One region of the Microvirgula curvata genome, then DNA from elsewhere that is predicted to be linked to it. Evidence: predicted binding sites of a transcription regulator. Region 1 holds the regulator's gene; the other holds the start of a gene.
The links. Region 1 encodes FNR, which switches genes on or off when oxygen is low (the NO sensors DNR and NnrR bind a similar motif). Its sites were predicted from a motif close to TTGATNNNNATCAA; they were not measured.
Positions count from the first base shown of each region.

Region 2: the regulator FNR is predicted to act here: its motif matches at 4,018-4,031, upstream of ACYVG8_RS10350 (GbsR/MarR family transcriptional regulator).

Region 1 covers NZ_BAAGUB010000035.1:108,002-114,666, forward strand. Annotated here, with positions in the region: gene ACYVG8_RS15465 (zinc-binding alcohol dehydrogenase family protein) at 1-509, opposite strand, end outside; gene ACYVG8_RS15470 (LysR family transcriptional regulator) at 616-1,518, shown strand; gene ACYVG8_RS15475 (inositol monophosphatase family protein) at 1,572-2,360, opposite strand; gene ACYVG8_RS15480 (RNA methyltransferase) at 2,503-3,264, shown strand; gene ACYVG8_RS15485 (DUF1853 family protein) at 3,270-4,184, shown strand; gene ACYVG8_RS15490 (flavodoxin family protein) at 4,181-4,645, shown strand; gene fnr (fumarate/nitrate reduction transcriptional regulator Fnr) at 4,653-5,408, opposite strand; gene hemN (oxygen-independent coproporphyrinogen III oxidase) at 5,512-6,665, shown strand, end outside.
Region 2 covers NZ_BAAGUB010000022.1:40,303-46,967, forward strand. Annotated here, with positions in the region: gene ACYVG8_RS10325 (C39 family peptidase) at 1-210, shown strand, start outside; gene cydX (cytochrome bd-I oxidase subunit CydX) at 255-437, opposite strand; gene cydB (cytochrome d ubiquinol oxidase subunit II) at 456-1,589, opposite strand; gene ACYVG8_RS10340 (cytochrome ubiquinol oxidase subunit I) at 1,603-3,180, opposite strand; gene cydP (cytochrome oxidase putative small subunit CydP) at 3,199-3,417, opposite strand; gene ACYVG8_RS10350 (GbsR/MarR family transcriptional regulator) at 3,423-3,968, opposite strand; gene ACYVG8_RS10355 (sigma-54 interaction domain-containing protein) at 4,184-5,635, shown strand; gene ACYVG8_RS10360 (branched-chain amino acid ABC transporter permease) at 5,632-6,591, opposite strand; gene ACYVG8_RS10365 (branched-chain amino acid ABC transporter permease) at 6,593-6,665, opposite strand, start outside.

The DNA of each region.
Region 1 (6,665 bases):
GCCAGCTGGATGCCGATCGAACCGACCCCTCCCGCACCGCCGACGATCAGTATCGTCTTGCCGGCATCCTGCCCGTCCGGGCTGATGCCGAGACGGGTGAAGCAGGCCTCCCAGGCGGTGATGGCGGTCAGCGGCAGAGCGGCCGCGGCGGCAAAGTCGAGGCTGGCCGGCATCGGGCCGACCAGGCGTTCATCGACCAGCTGGAACTCGGCGTTGCAGCCGGGACGGGTGATGTCGCCGGCGTAGTAGACCCGGTCGCCGGGTTTGAACAGCGTGACATCGCGGCCGACGGCATCGACCACGCCGGCTGCATCCCAGCCAAGCACGCGCGGCGTGCTTTCCTGTTGTGCTTTTGGCGCGCGCACCTTGGTATCGACCGGATTGACGGCAATGGCGCGCACGGCGACGCGCAGGTCATTCGGTCCCGGTTCCGGCAGTGGCAACTCGATGTCGAGCAGCGACTCGGCGTGGTCGATGGGCAGGTAGCGGTACAGGCCGACGGCTTTCATGGTGGTGTCTCCAGGCGATGACGATGAGTGATGCCGGAAGTGTAGTCGGCGGTGGATTCGCCGATTAGACTGCCCAATGTGGAAACTTTGTCCGTCAGGATGAACAATGACGCCGGAATTCGACCGGATGGCAGTCTTTGTGCAGGTGGTGGAAAGCGGCAGCTTTACTGCTGCGGCGCAGGCGCTCGGCCTGCCCAAATCCACGGTCAGTCAGCAGCTGGCCAGGCTGGAAGCCTCGCTGGGTGTGCGGCTGTTGCAGCGGAGTACGCGCAAGCTGAGTCTGACGGCCGCCGGGCAGCTGTATGTCGGCCACTGCCAGCGCATGGTCGAAGCCGGCCGTGCCGCCGATGCGGCCGTTTCCCGGCTGCGCGATGCGCCGGCCGGCCAGTTGCGCATTACTGCGCCGGAGGCCTCCGGCGCGCTGCTGTTCGCCGGGCTGGTGCCGGCATTTCGCCGCCGCTACCCGCTGATCAGCGTCGACATGCTGGTGACCGATGCCCATCTCGACCTGATCGGCGAGCGCATCGACCTGGCGTTTCGTACCGGGCGGCTGGCGGATTCGAGCTTTGTCAGCCGGCATGTCGGCGAGGTACGCCGCGCGCTGGTGGCAGCCCCGGACTATGTGGCGCGCGCCGGCCTGCCGGTTTCACCGGCCGATCTCGCCGCTCATGCCTGTCTGGTTCATCATCCGGCCCCGGACTGGCCGCTGACGGGGGCGGATGGCCTGCAGCGGGTCGTGCCGTCGCCGGGCATGCGCAGCAGCAGTCTGATGTATCTGCAGCAGGCTGCCGTTCATGGTGCCGGTATTGCCATGCTGCCGGCGTTCATGTGCCGGTGCGAGCTGGCCAGCGGGCAACTGGTCGAACTGCTGGCAGCGTATCCGCCGTTGCCGAACCAGTATTTCGCTGTCTATCCGACCCGCACCCACGTGTCGGCCGCGCTGCGCGCCTTCCTGGATTTTGTCGGGACATGGGGGCTGGCCGAGCGGCTGGCAGCCGCCCACAAATGAAAATGGCAGACCGGAGGTCTGCCATGGGGCGGATCGCAAACTGCCGGAAATGATTACCGGACGTGCGGCGCCAGCGTGTGCAGCATCTGCGCCAGCACCTTCGGGTTGGCGGCGACCACGTCACCGGATTCCAGCCAGCCCTGTTCGCCGAACACGTCGGTGACGATGGCGCCGGCTTCCTGGGCGATCAGGCTGCCTGCGGCGATGTCCCACGATTTCAGGTTCAGTTCCCAGTAGCCGTCCACGCGGCCGCTGGCGACGTAGCACAGGTCGAGCGCGGCCGAACCTTCACGACGCACGCCGGCAGTCTTGCGGATCATGTCGGCGAACATGGCCAGGTACTGGTCCAGATAGCTGACGTCGGTGTACGGGAAGCCGGTGGAGATCAGGCTGTCGGCCAGGCTGATGCGCTTGCTGACGCGGATGCGGCGATCATTGAGGAAAGCGCCGCCGCCCTTGCTGGCGGTGAACAGGTCGTTGCGGTTCGGATCGTAGACCACGGCCTGCTGGATCTGGCCCTTGTGCGCGAGGGCGATGGATACGCAATACTGCGGATAGCCGTGCAGGAAGTTGGTGGTGCCGTCCAGCGGATCGATGATCCACAGGTATTCGGCGTCGGACAGCGAGGCCCCGCCCGATTCCTCGGCTAGAATGGCGTGCTTGGGGTAGGCATCCCGGATCATGTCGATGATGGCCGCTTCGGCCGCACGGTCGACGTCGCTGACGAAGTCGTTGTGCTGTTTCTGCTCGGCGCGGATCAGGTCGAGGTTGTTCGACGCGCGTTGAATGATGTTGGCGGCGCGACGCGCGGCCTTGACCGCGATGGTCAGCATCGGATGCATGGGAGCCTCTCTGGCAAAGGGGGCGCGCCGCGAATTCTTGCCGCCGCGCGTCTGGATAGTCCGGGTTTAAGGAACGATAAAGACCCGGACAGTTGGATGTTCCGGGCCTTTTGATGGCCGGAATTTTAACGCAGTTTTCTCAATGTCGAAACCCGAAGTCCCTGATTTTTTGCGTAATGTGCGCGTCGTTCTGGCGCGTCCTTCCCATCCCGGCAATATCGGCGCCGCCGCGCGCGCGATGAAGACCATGGGCGTGACCCGCCTGTATCTGGTCGAGCCAAAGCGTTTTCCCGATGCCGAGGCGACCACGCTGGCATCCGGCGCGGCCGATGTGCTGGAGAACGCCGTGGTGACCGGCACGCTCGATGCCGCGCTGGAAGGCGTGTCCATCGCCTGTGCGCTGACCAGCCGCAAGCGCGAGCTGACCACGCCGCTGGCCGCGCCGCGCGACGCCTGTGCCGAGCTGCTGGCGGCGGCCCGCGACGGGGTCGAGGTTGCACTGGTGTTCGGCAACGAAACCTACGGACTGTCGATCGACGAGGTCGCGCGCTGCAACCGGCTGGTCACCATTGCCGGCAACCCGGACTATTTTTCGCTGAACCTCGGCCAGGCGGTACAGGTCATGTGCTATGAGCTGTTCAGCCAGTTGGCATTTCCGCTTGATCATTTGCGGGCCAATGCCGAACTGGCCAGTCATGAAGAGGTCGAAGGGTTCTATGGTCATCTCGACCGGGTGCTCGACGGTATCGGTTTCTATGACCGGCGCAATGGCGAACGGCTGATGCGCCGCTTGCGCACCCTGTATGACCGCGCCAGCCTGGAGCGGCAGGAGATCGATATCCTGCGCGGCATGCTGAAGCAGATCGAACGCCGCTGCGGGCCGGACCCGTACCGACACGACTGAGTCGCGTGAACTGCGCCGCCGATCCCCGCCTGCTGCCGTTGCTGGCCTCGTTGCGCGAACCGGCGGTGCGGGCACTGGCGTCACTGCTGCTCGGGCCGTCGCCGTGGGACAGCGGTGTCGAGTTCGACCGGGCCCTGCTGGCCGGACCGCGGGCTGCCGAACGGCTGCTGGCACTGGACCGCCGCCCTGCCGTATTGCTGGACTGGCTGGCGGCCCGGCGCACCGGGCGCCTTGGCGCCCATGCCGAGGCGCTGCTGGCCTTCTGGCTGGCACAGCGGAGTGCGCAGCTTGAACTGGTGGCGGCCAACCGCGCGGTGCGGGTCGAGGCGCATACCCTTGGTGAGTTCGATTTCCTGCTGCGGCTGGACGGACGGCCGCTCCATGTCGAAATGGCGTGCAAGTTCTATCTGGAAGTCGCGCCGCAGTGCTGGGCCGGGACCGACCTGCGCGATGCGCTGGCGCTGAAACGTGCGCAACTGGTGCGCCAGCTGGCGCTGGCCGGCGATGCGCGTGCGGCGGCGACCCTCCCGCCCGGTTTCGCCGGCTGCCCGGCCTTTACCGTGTTGCGCGGGCAATTGTTCCGGCCGGCCGGCAGCGGCGAACCGGTGCACTGGTGGCGGCATCAGGGGGAGGCCTGGCCGGCACGGGCGGCCGACAGCCGCTATCTGCACCTGCTCCGGCTCGACTGGCTGTCCCCGGCCCGGGCTGGCCGGGCCGACGTGCAGACCGCCGCCGAGCTGCAGGCGCGGCTGGCGGGCAGGAGAGAGGCGCTGATGGTGGCGGAAATGCAGGCCGTCGACGATGACGACTGGCAGGAAGTGTCGCGCGGCTTCGTGGTGCCGGCGCACTGGCCGGAGCCCGGCCGGCTGGCCACCCTGATGGCGCGCATCGCGGCGCTGGATGGCGGGGAGAAGGAATGATGAAGCAGCTGCTGATCCTGTGGGCCGGTCAGACCGGGCGCAACCTGCAGCTGGCGCGGGCGGCGGCGGCGGCGGCCAGTGAGGCGGGCGAGGGGGAGATCGACGTGCGGCTGCTGCCGGCGCAGCAGGCCGGCATCGACGATCTGCTGGCCTGTCACGGCCTGATTGTCGCCACGCCGGAAAATTTCGGCTACATGGCCGGCACGCTGAAGGATTTTTTCGATCGCACGTTCTACCCGGCCCAGGGGCGGGTGGAAGGATTGCCGTATGCGATCCTGATCTGTGCCGGCAATGACGGCAGCGGGGCGCGAGTCGCGATCGAACGCATTGCGCGCGGCTATCCGCTGACGCCGGCCTGCGAGCCGCTGATCGTGCATGGGGAGCCCGACCAGGCCGCGCTGGAGCGCGCGGCCGAGGTCGGTGCGACGCTGGCGCTCGGCCTGTCGCTGGGACTGTTCTGAACCGGGTTCAGGTGGTGGCGATCGGCATGCTCTGCTGGCAGCCGCCGACCAGGGTCTTCAGGTTCTCCGGCTGAATCAGCTGGATGTGCTTGTGTTCGACAATGATCCAGCCCTGGGCCTGGAATTTCGACAGCGTGCGGCTGACGGTTTCCAGCTTCAGACCGAGGAAGGAACCGATTTCCTCACGGCTCATGCGCAGGATGAAATCGTTGGCGGCGAAGCCGCGGGCGGAGAAGCGCTGGGACAGGTTGAGCAGGAAGGCGGCCAGACGTTCTTCCGCCTTCATGTTGCCGAGCAGCAGCATGACCGACTGGTCACGGACGATTTCACGGCTCATCAACCGGAAGAAATGATGCTGCAGGGTCGGGATGTCACGACCGAGACTGGTCATGCGCGAGAACGGCAGTTCACAGACCTCGGCATCCTCGAGCGCGATCGCATCACAGCCGTGCAGGCTGCTGGAGACGCCATCCAGGCCCAGCAGCTCGCCGGACATCTGGAAACCGGTGACCTGCTCGCGGCCGTCATGGCTGGAAATGCAGGTCTTGAAAAAGCCGGTCCGGATGGCGAACATGGACTTGAACGCCTCGCCGGCGCGGAACAGGTACTCGCCGCGCTTCAGGCGCCGGCTCTGCCGGATCACGGCGTCGAGCTGGCTCATCTCCTCGCGATTGAGTCCGATGGGCAGGCACAATTCGCGAAGACTGCAGTTCGAGCAGGAGATCTTCAGCGTGTGGGCAGTAAGCGGATTGTGTTCGGCCATGATGATCCGTTCAGGTTGTTATCATGCCAGGCTTGACGACTATCAAAGGCGCCCCTGCACGATTCAGGCAAAGTGGTTCACTGCCTGAGAGGTTTATCCATTTATGACGACAGCAATTCACGACAACGTGGCTCCCGCCCAGTTCATTTTCGACCGAGAGTTGATCGAACGCCTCGACGGCAGCGGTCCTCGCTACACCTCGTATCCGACGGCAGACCGTTTTACCACCGAATTCAACGGCGTAGATTATCGCCACTGCCTTGAGCAAAGGCAAATCGGCGCCAGCGCCAAGCCAGTATCATTATACGCTCATATACCGTTCTGTAATACAGTCTGCTACTACTGCGCCTGTAACAAGGTCATTACCAAGGACAAGACGCGTGCGGATACCTATCTGGGTTATCTCGAACGCGAGCTGGCGCTGCATGCCGAAGGGCTGGGGCCGCGCCAGGACCTGATCCAGCTGCACTTCGGCGGCGGCACGCCGACCTTCCTGTCCGACGAGCAGATGCAGCGGCTGATGGACGCGATCCGTCGCCATTTCAACCTGTTGCCCACTGGCGAATACTCGATCGAGATCGATCCGCGCAAGGTCAGCGCCGACACGGTGCGGCTGCTGGCGACCCAGGGCTTCAACCGCATGTCGGTCGGGGTGCAGGATTTTGATCTGCAGGTGCAGAAGGCCGTCAACCGGGTACAGAGTGTCGAGGAGACGCTGACGGTCATCGACGCCGCGCGGTCGTCCGGCTTCAAGTCGGTCAGCCTCGATCTGATCTACGGCCTGCCGCACCAGACCGTTGACTCGGTCCGGCGTACGCTGGAGACGGTGCTCAGCATCCGTCCGGACCGGCTGGCGCTGTACAACTACGCCCACCTGCCGACGGTCTTCATGCCGCAGCGGCGCATCAACGAAGCGGATCTGCCGTCGGCCGAGGTCAAGCTCGACATTCTGCAGATGGCGGTGCAGATGCTGACCGATGCCGGTTACGAATTCATCGGCATGGACCACTTCGCCCTGCCGGACGACGATCTGGCCGTGGCCCTGCGCCAGGGACGGCTGCAACGGAACTTCCAGGGCTACTCGACCCATGCCGACCATGATCTGGTGTCCATCGGGACCTCGGCCATCGGCAAGGTCGGCGCCAGCTATCACCAGAACGCAAAAGACCTCGAACAGTATTATGCGATGCTGGACGAAGGCCGGCTGCCGATCGTCCGCGGTCTGCTGCTGAGTGCCGACGACCTGCTGCGCCGGGC
Region 2 (6,665 bases), on a different contig from region 1:
TTGGGCAACCGCACTTACAGCCGCGAACAATTTCTACCCATGTGGACGAGTCACAGCGGCGACGAAAAGCACGACCAACTGCGTGGAAAATTCCTGGCCGTGCTGCCTGCCTTGGCCGATATCTCGGCGCAGAGTGATTTTTTTGACAGCGCACCGGCCCGGCAAACGAAATCCGCCGTATTGCAGCAGGCTTTTCGACCAGTTCCTTGATAACAAGCAAACTTCTCTCTAGAGCATCATTCTTCCCCGGTCACTCAGCCGGATTTGCCCCCCCGCCGCGCCGCCCCCCGACCGGCAGCCCGGTGATGACGGAAACTGTCCTCCGTCCCCTTTGCACTGCGCGAGCCGAACGCGTACTGGCTCTCCAGCCACATCACATTGATGATCCCCAGCGCCAGCGCCAGCCCGAGTCCCAACAGCCAGGCGAAATACCACATCGTTGCGTCCTCCGGTAATCAGTAACTGTGCGTATCGTTTTTCAGGCGCTCGACCGTCACCGGTCCGCGCATGACCCGATACACCCAACTGGTGTACAGCATGATCAGCGGCACGAAGATCACCGCCACCCCGAGCATCACGCCCAGCGTCTTGTGACTGGACACCGCATCCCACAGCGTCAGGCTTGATACGGCATCAAGGCTGGACGGCAGCACGAACGGGAACAGGGCTGCGCCGGCAGTCAGGATCACCCCGGTGCAGGCCAGTCCGCTGGCCACTACCGTCAGCCGCGGCGCCCGTCCGGCCAGCGCCACGGCGGCGAAGGCACCAAGGATGCCCAGCAGCGGCAGCACCCACAGTGACGGCCACGCCGCATAGTTGGCCAGCCAAGCGCCGCCGGTGATCGTCACCGCCTTGCCGAGCGGCTCCAGCGCCTCGTTCAGCGCGCCGATGGCGGTCAGTTGCCAGCCCGGCAGCCGGGCGGTCCACAGTCCGCCCAGCGCGAACAGCACCAGGGTCAGCAGGCCGAACACCCGGGTCGCGAACACGGCTCGCCCGCCGACCGTGCTGCCGCCGGTCTTGCTGGCCAGAAAGGCCGCGCCATGCAGGGTCAGCATTGCCACCGACAGCACGCCGCAGAACAGGCCGAACGGGTTCAGCAGGTTGAAGAAACTGCCGGCGTAACGCACGTGCATGCTGCTGTCGAAGGCGAACGGCAGGCCGATGAACAGGTTGCCGATGGCAACGCCGAAGACCAGCGCCGGCACGGCGCCGCCGACGAACAGCGCCCAGTCCCAGTTGTTGCGCCAGCGCGCGCTCGGCAGCTTGCTGCGGTAGTCGAAGCCGACCGGGCGCAGGAACAGCGCAAACAGCGTCAGCATCAGCGCGACATACAGCACCGAGAACGCCGCCGCGTACACCAGCGGCCAGGCGGCGAACAGCGCACCGCCAAAGGTGATCAGCCAGGTCTGGTTGCCCTCCCAGGTCGGACCGACACTGTTGATGACCAGGCGGCGCTCGTCGTCGTTGCGGCCGATGAACGGCAGCAGCACGGCGACGCCGATGTCGAAGCCGCCGGTGACGGCAAAGCCGATCAGCAGCACGGCCATCAGGCCCCACCAGATGAGTTTCAGCGTTTCATAGTCGAACATGGTCCGGTTCCCCTCAGGACTGTTGCGGCACGGTGACGTCCGGCGTTTCGCCGTGATAGCGGCCGGTATGCAGGCTGGCCGGTCCCAGCCGGATGTACTTCAGCATCAGGTACATCTCGATCACGAACAGCAGGCTGTAGATGCCCACCAGCCCGATCAGGCTGAAGTGAAGCTGGCCCGGGTCCAGTTGCGATGCCGACAGATGGGTCGGCAGCACGCCGGAAATGGTCCATGGCTGGCGTCCGTACTCGGCCACGATCCAGCCCAGCTCGATCGCCACCCACGGCAGCGGGATCGCCAGCACGCACAGCTTCAGGAACCAGCGCTGCGGGGCGAGGCGGCGGCGCACCAGCAGCCAGCAGGCGGTGGCGAAGATGGCAAGGAACAGCATGCCGAGCCCGACCATGATGCGGAAGCTCCAGAACAGCGGCGCGACGTTCGGAATGGTGTCGCTGGCGGCGGCACGGATCTGCGCCGGGGTCGCGTCGACCACGTTCGGCGTGTATTTCTTCAGCAGCAGGCCGAAACCGAGGTCGGCCTTGTGCTGCTCGAAGCGCTCGCGCACTGCCGGCGTGGTGTCGCCGGCCTTCAGCGCGGTCAGTGCCTCGTAGGCGATCATGCCGCTGCGAATGCGCACTTCGTGTTCGCGCTTCAGGTCCTTGATGCCGGTCACCCGGGTGTCGGTCGAGCGCGTGGCGATCAGCCCGAGCAGGTAAGGAATTTTCACCGCGTAATCGGTGCGTTCCTCGGCCTGGTTCGGCCAGCCGATGGCGGTAAAGGCCGCCGGTGCCGGTTCGGTGTTCCACTCGGCCTCGATCGCTGCCAGCTTGACCTTCTGCACTTCGCCGGTGGTGTAGCCGGACTCGTCACCGAGCACGATCACCGACAGGATGGACGCCAGCCCGAAGCCTGCCGCCACCGCGAACGAGCGCAGTGCGAAGCCGGTGTCGCGCGCCTTCAGCAGGTACAGGCTGGACACGCCGAGCACGAACATCGCCGCCGCCACATAGCCGGCCGCCACGGTGTGCACGAACTTGACCTGGGCCACCGGGTTGAAGAACACCTCGCCCAGGCTGACCAGCTCCATGCGCATGGTGTGATAGTTGAACTCGGCCCCGACCGGATTCTGCATCCACGCATTGGCGATCAGGATCCACAGTGCCGACAGGTTGGAGCCGAAGGCGACCAGGAACGTGACCAGCAGGTGCTTGTTCTTCGACAGCCGGTCCCAGCCGAAGAAGAACAGGCCGACAAAGGTCGATTCGAGGAAGAAGGCCATCATCCCCTCGACCGCCAGCGGTACGCCGAAGATGTCGCCCACATAGTGCGAGTAGTACGCCCAGTTGGTGCCGAACTGGAATTCCAGCGTGATGCCGGTCGTCACCCCCATGGCGAAGTTGATGCCGAACAGCTTGCCCCAGAAGCGGGTCATGTCCTTGTAGACCTGCTGGCCGGTCATCACGTACACCGACTCACAGATCACCAGGATCCAGCTCAGCCCCAGCGTCAGCGGTACGAACAAAAAATGAAACAGGGCAGTCAGCGCGAACTGCAGGCGTGACAGCTCCACTACCTCGGACACGGGCAGCATGGTTCTCTCCGTTTGCGGTCAATTCTTGTGGACAGGCGGGGCATCGCGACCGGGGGTGCCAAGCAGTTGCTGCTCGATCGCGGACTCGGGGACGGTCATGTGCCGGGCCAGCGGTTCGGAGAACCACAGCACTTTCGCGCCCCACAACAACAACAGCTTCACCGTCAGCACCACCGAGATTTCAAGCCACAGCGGCATGCCGCGCCGGGTCCGGCGCTGCAGGATGGACGGTGTCATGGTCTTTACTCCCGGCTTCCCGGACGCAGCCGGTCAGCGAATTCCAGCACCTTGTGCACCTTGCTGCCGAGCCGCATCAGGCTGGCCAGCGTGTCCGGTGACAAGCGCTGCACGTCGTCGAACCAGCCGGTCGCCAGTTCGATCAGTTCATGCATGTCGCGCATCCGCTCCTGGGCATGGCGCTCCTGCTCGTCACAGGGATCGGCCATCAGCGTATCGCGCAGCAGCGACAGGGTCGGGTCGATCTCGCGCCGGCGCTTTTCCTCGATCAGCGTGCGGAAGATCTCCCAGGTGTCGTCCGGGGTGGTGAAGTAGTCGCGCCGGTCGCCGGGATGGTGCGCCATGCGAACCAGTCGCCAGGACTGCAGTTCTTTCAGCCCCATGCTGACATTGGAGCGCGACATGCCAAGCTCGTTCACGATGTCGTCGGCATTCAGCGGCTTTTCGGACAGGAACAGCAACGCATACATCTGCCCCACGGTGCGGTTCACGCCCCAGCGGCTGCCCATCTCGCCGAAGTGCAGCACGAAGCGTTCGATCAATGGCGTCATGTCACGCGTTCCTGTTCTTTCAGAAATTTGTGAAATCATCGCCACTTTTTTGACGCAGGTCAATCTTAAGGTCAAGCAAATTTACTTGTCAGTCCCCCGGCGCACGCACTTCCCGCTCCGGTTCCTCACGCGGTGATGCTACATTGGACACATCCCGCCATGACAACAAACCGGCGCGGCCAAAGGTCGCAGCACGGATAAACGAGGAGACACGGGTGGAAGAAACGGAACTGAACCCTCCCGGACCGGCGCCGTTGTGCCAGTCCCTGCAGCACGGTCTGCTGGAGCTGTTCGAGCAGCAGTTCGTCGGCGCCCTGCTGGTCGACCGCGAGGCGCGCGTGCAATGGATCACGGCGCGCTACGCAGCCCTGCTCGGGCTCGACGATCCGGCCGGGGCGCTGAACCGGCCGGTGGAAGACATCCTGCCGCACAGCCGCATGCGCGAGGTGGTGCAGAGCGGCGAACCGATCGTGCTCGACTTCATGAACTACAAGCAGCACCACTTCGTGGTCAGCCGCTTTCCGCTGCAGGACGGCGACGGCCAGGTGGTCGGCGCATTCGGCATCCTGCTGTCCGAACGCTGGCAGCCGCTGAAACCGCTGGTCGACAAGCTTTCACAGCTGCAGGAAACCCTGGACCGGGTCCGCCGTGACAACGCCGGCAGCCGCCGCGCGCGCTACGGCTTCGACGACATCATCGGCGCCGGCGCCGCCTGCCGCGACATGCAGCGCCTGGGCCAGCGTGCGGCCGCGCTCGATACCACCGTGCTGCTGCTCGGCGAGACCGGCACCGGCAAGGAGTTGCTGGCCAATGCCATCCATGCCGCGTCGCCGCGCCGGCAGAAGCCCTTTGTCGGCCTGAACGTCGCCGCGGTGCCGGAAACGCTGCTGGAAGCGGAATTCTTCGGCGCCGTCGCCGGTGCCTATACCGGTGCCGAGCGCAAGGGCCGCGACGGCAAGTTCAAACTCGCGGACGGCGGCACGCTGTTTCTCGACGAAATTGGCGACATGTCGCTGCCGATGCAGGCCAAATTGCTGCGCGTACTGCAGGAGCAGGAAATCGAACCGCTCGGCTCGAACCGCCTGCTGCATATCGATGTGCGGGTCATTGCCGCAACCAGTCGCGACCTGCGCGCGCTGGTCGATGCCGGCCTGTTCCGCGCCGACCTGTTCTACCGCCTGAATGTGCTGCCGATCCGGCTGCCGCCGCTGCGCGAGCGGTCGGAAGACCTGCCGGCGCTGGTCGATTCACTGCTGGCGCAGATTGCCGACCGCACCGGCCTGCCGCAGCGCAAGCCGGGTGCCGCCGCACTGGCACTGCTTGCCACCTATCCGTGGCCGGGCAATATCCGCGAACTGCGCAATGTGCTGGAACAGGCGGTAATGCTGTCCGATGGCGTGGCGCTGGACGCCCCGGTCCTGCAGCGCATCCTGCCGGTGGCCGCGGCAGTCGACCCGCCGCCGCTGGCCGGCGGCGGCACCCTGGCACAGCGGCTGGCCGAAACCGAACGGCGCGTGATCAGCGAGACGCTGGCGCTGGCCGGCGGCAACAAGACCGAGGCCGCGCGGGCACTCGGCATTTCACGGGCGACGCTGTACGAAAAACTGGCCGATCCGCGCCTGTTTCCGGCGCAGACCGGCCCGTCGCTGGCCGGGCTGGTGCGCTAGAAGTCTTTCTTCAGCAGCCGCCCGGCTTCGCCGATGAAGCCGCGGCGGAACGCCAGCACGCAGATGACGAAAATCGCGCCGATGATCACCGTCACCCACGAGCCGAGCGACGCCAGTTCGTTGTGCAGCGCGCGCACGGTGAACGCGCCGACCACCGGACCGAGAATGGTACCCATGCCGCCAAGCAGGGTCATCAGCACCACTTCGCCGGACATGTGCCAGCTGACATCGGTCAGCGACGCCAGCCGGAACACGATGGCCTTGGTCGCCCCGGCGGTGCCGGCCAGCGAGGCCGACAGCACGAACACCAGCAGCTTGTAGCGCTCCACCCGGTAGCCGAGCGACAGTGCCCGCGCCTCGTTTTCGCGGATCGCCTTCAGCGTCTGGCCGAACGGCGAGTACACCGTGCGGTAGATCAGCCACATGCCGGCCAGGAATACTGCATAGACGAACAGGTACAGCGTCAGCGGCACGTCCTGCCCCCCGACCGACACCGTATGCGCCAGATCGAACAGGCCGAACACCCTGCCCTGCGGAATCCCCTGCAGGCCGTCCTCGCCGCCGGTCTGCGGCGCCTGCACGCAGAGGAAGAACACGATCTGCGCCAGTGCCAGCGTCACCATGGCGAAGTAGATGCCCTGGCGACGGATCGCCACCGCACCGATCAGCAGGCCGAGCAGCGCGCAGCAGGCGGTGGCGGCGAGGATGCCGAGTTCCGGGCTCAGCCCCCATTCCTTCAGCAGGTAGCCGCAAATGTAGGCGCCGCTGCCAAAGAACGCCGCATGGCCGAATGACAGCAGGCCGCCAAAGCCGAGCAGCAGGTTGAACGCGGCGGCGAACAGCCCGAAGCACAGCAGTTCCATCATGAAAATCGGGTAGACCGCAAACGGGGCGATCAGCCCGGCGACAACCAGCACTGCCCACAGTGCCGGATGGCGGATATCGAGCGGGAACATGTCAGGCCTCCTTGCCGAACAGGCCGGCCGGGCGGTACAGCAGCACCAGCGCCATGATGATGAAGATCACCGTA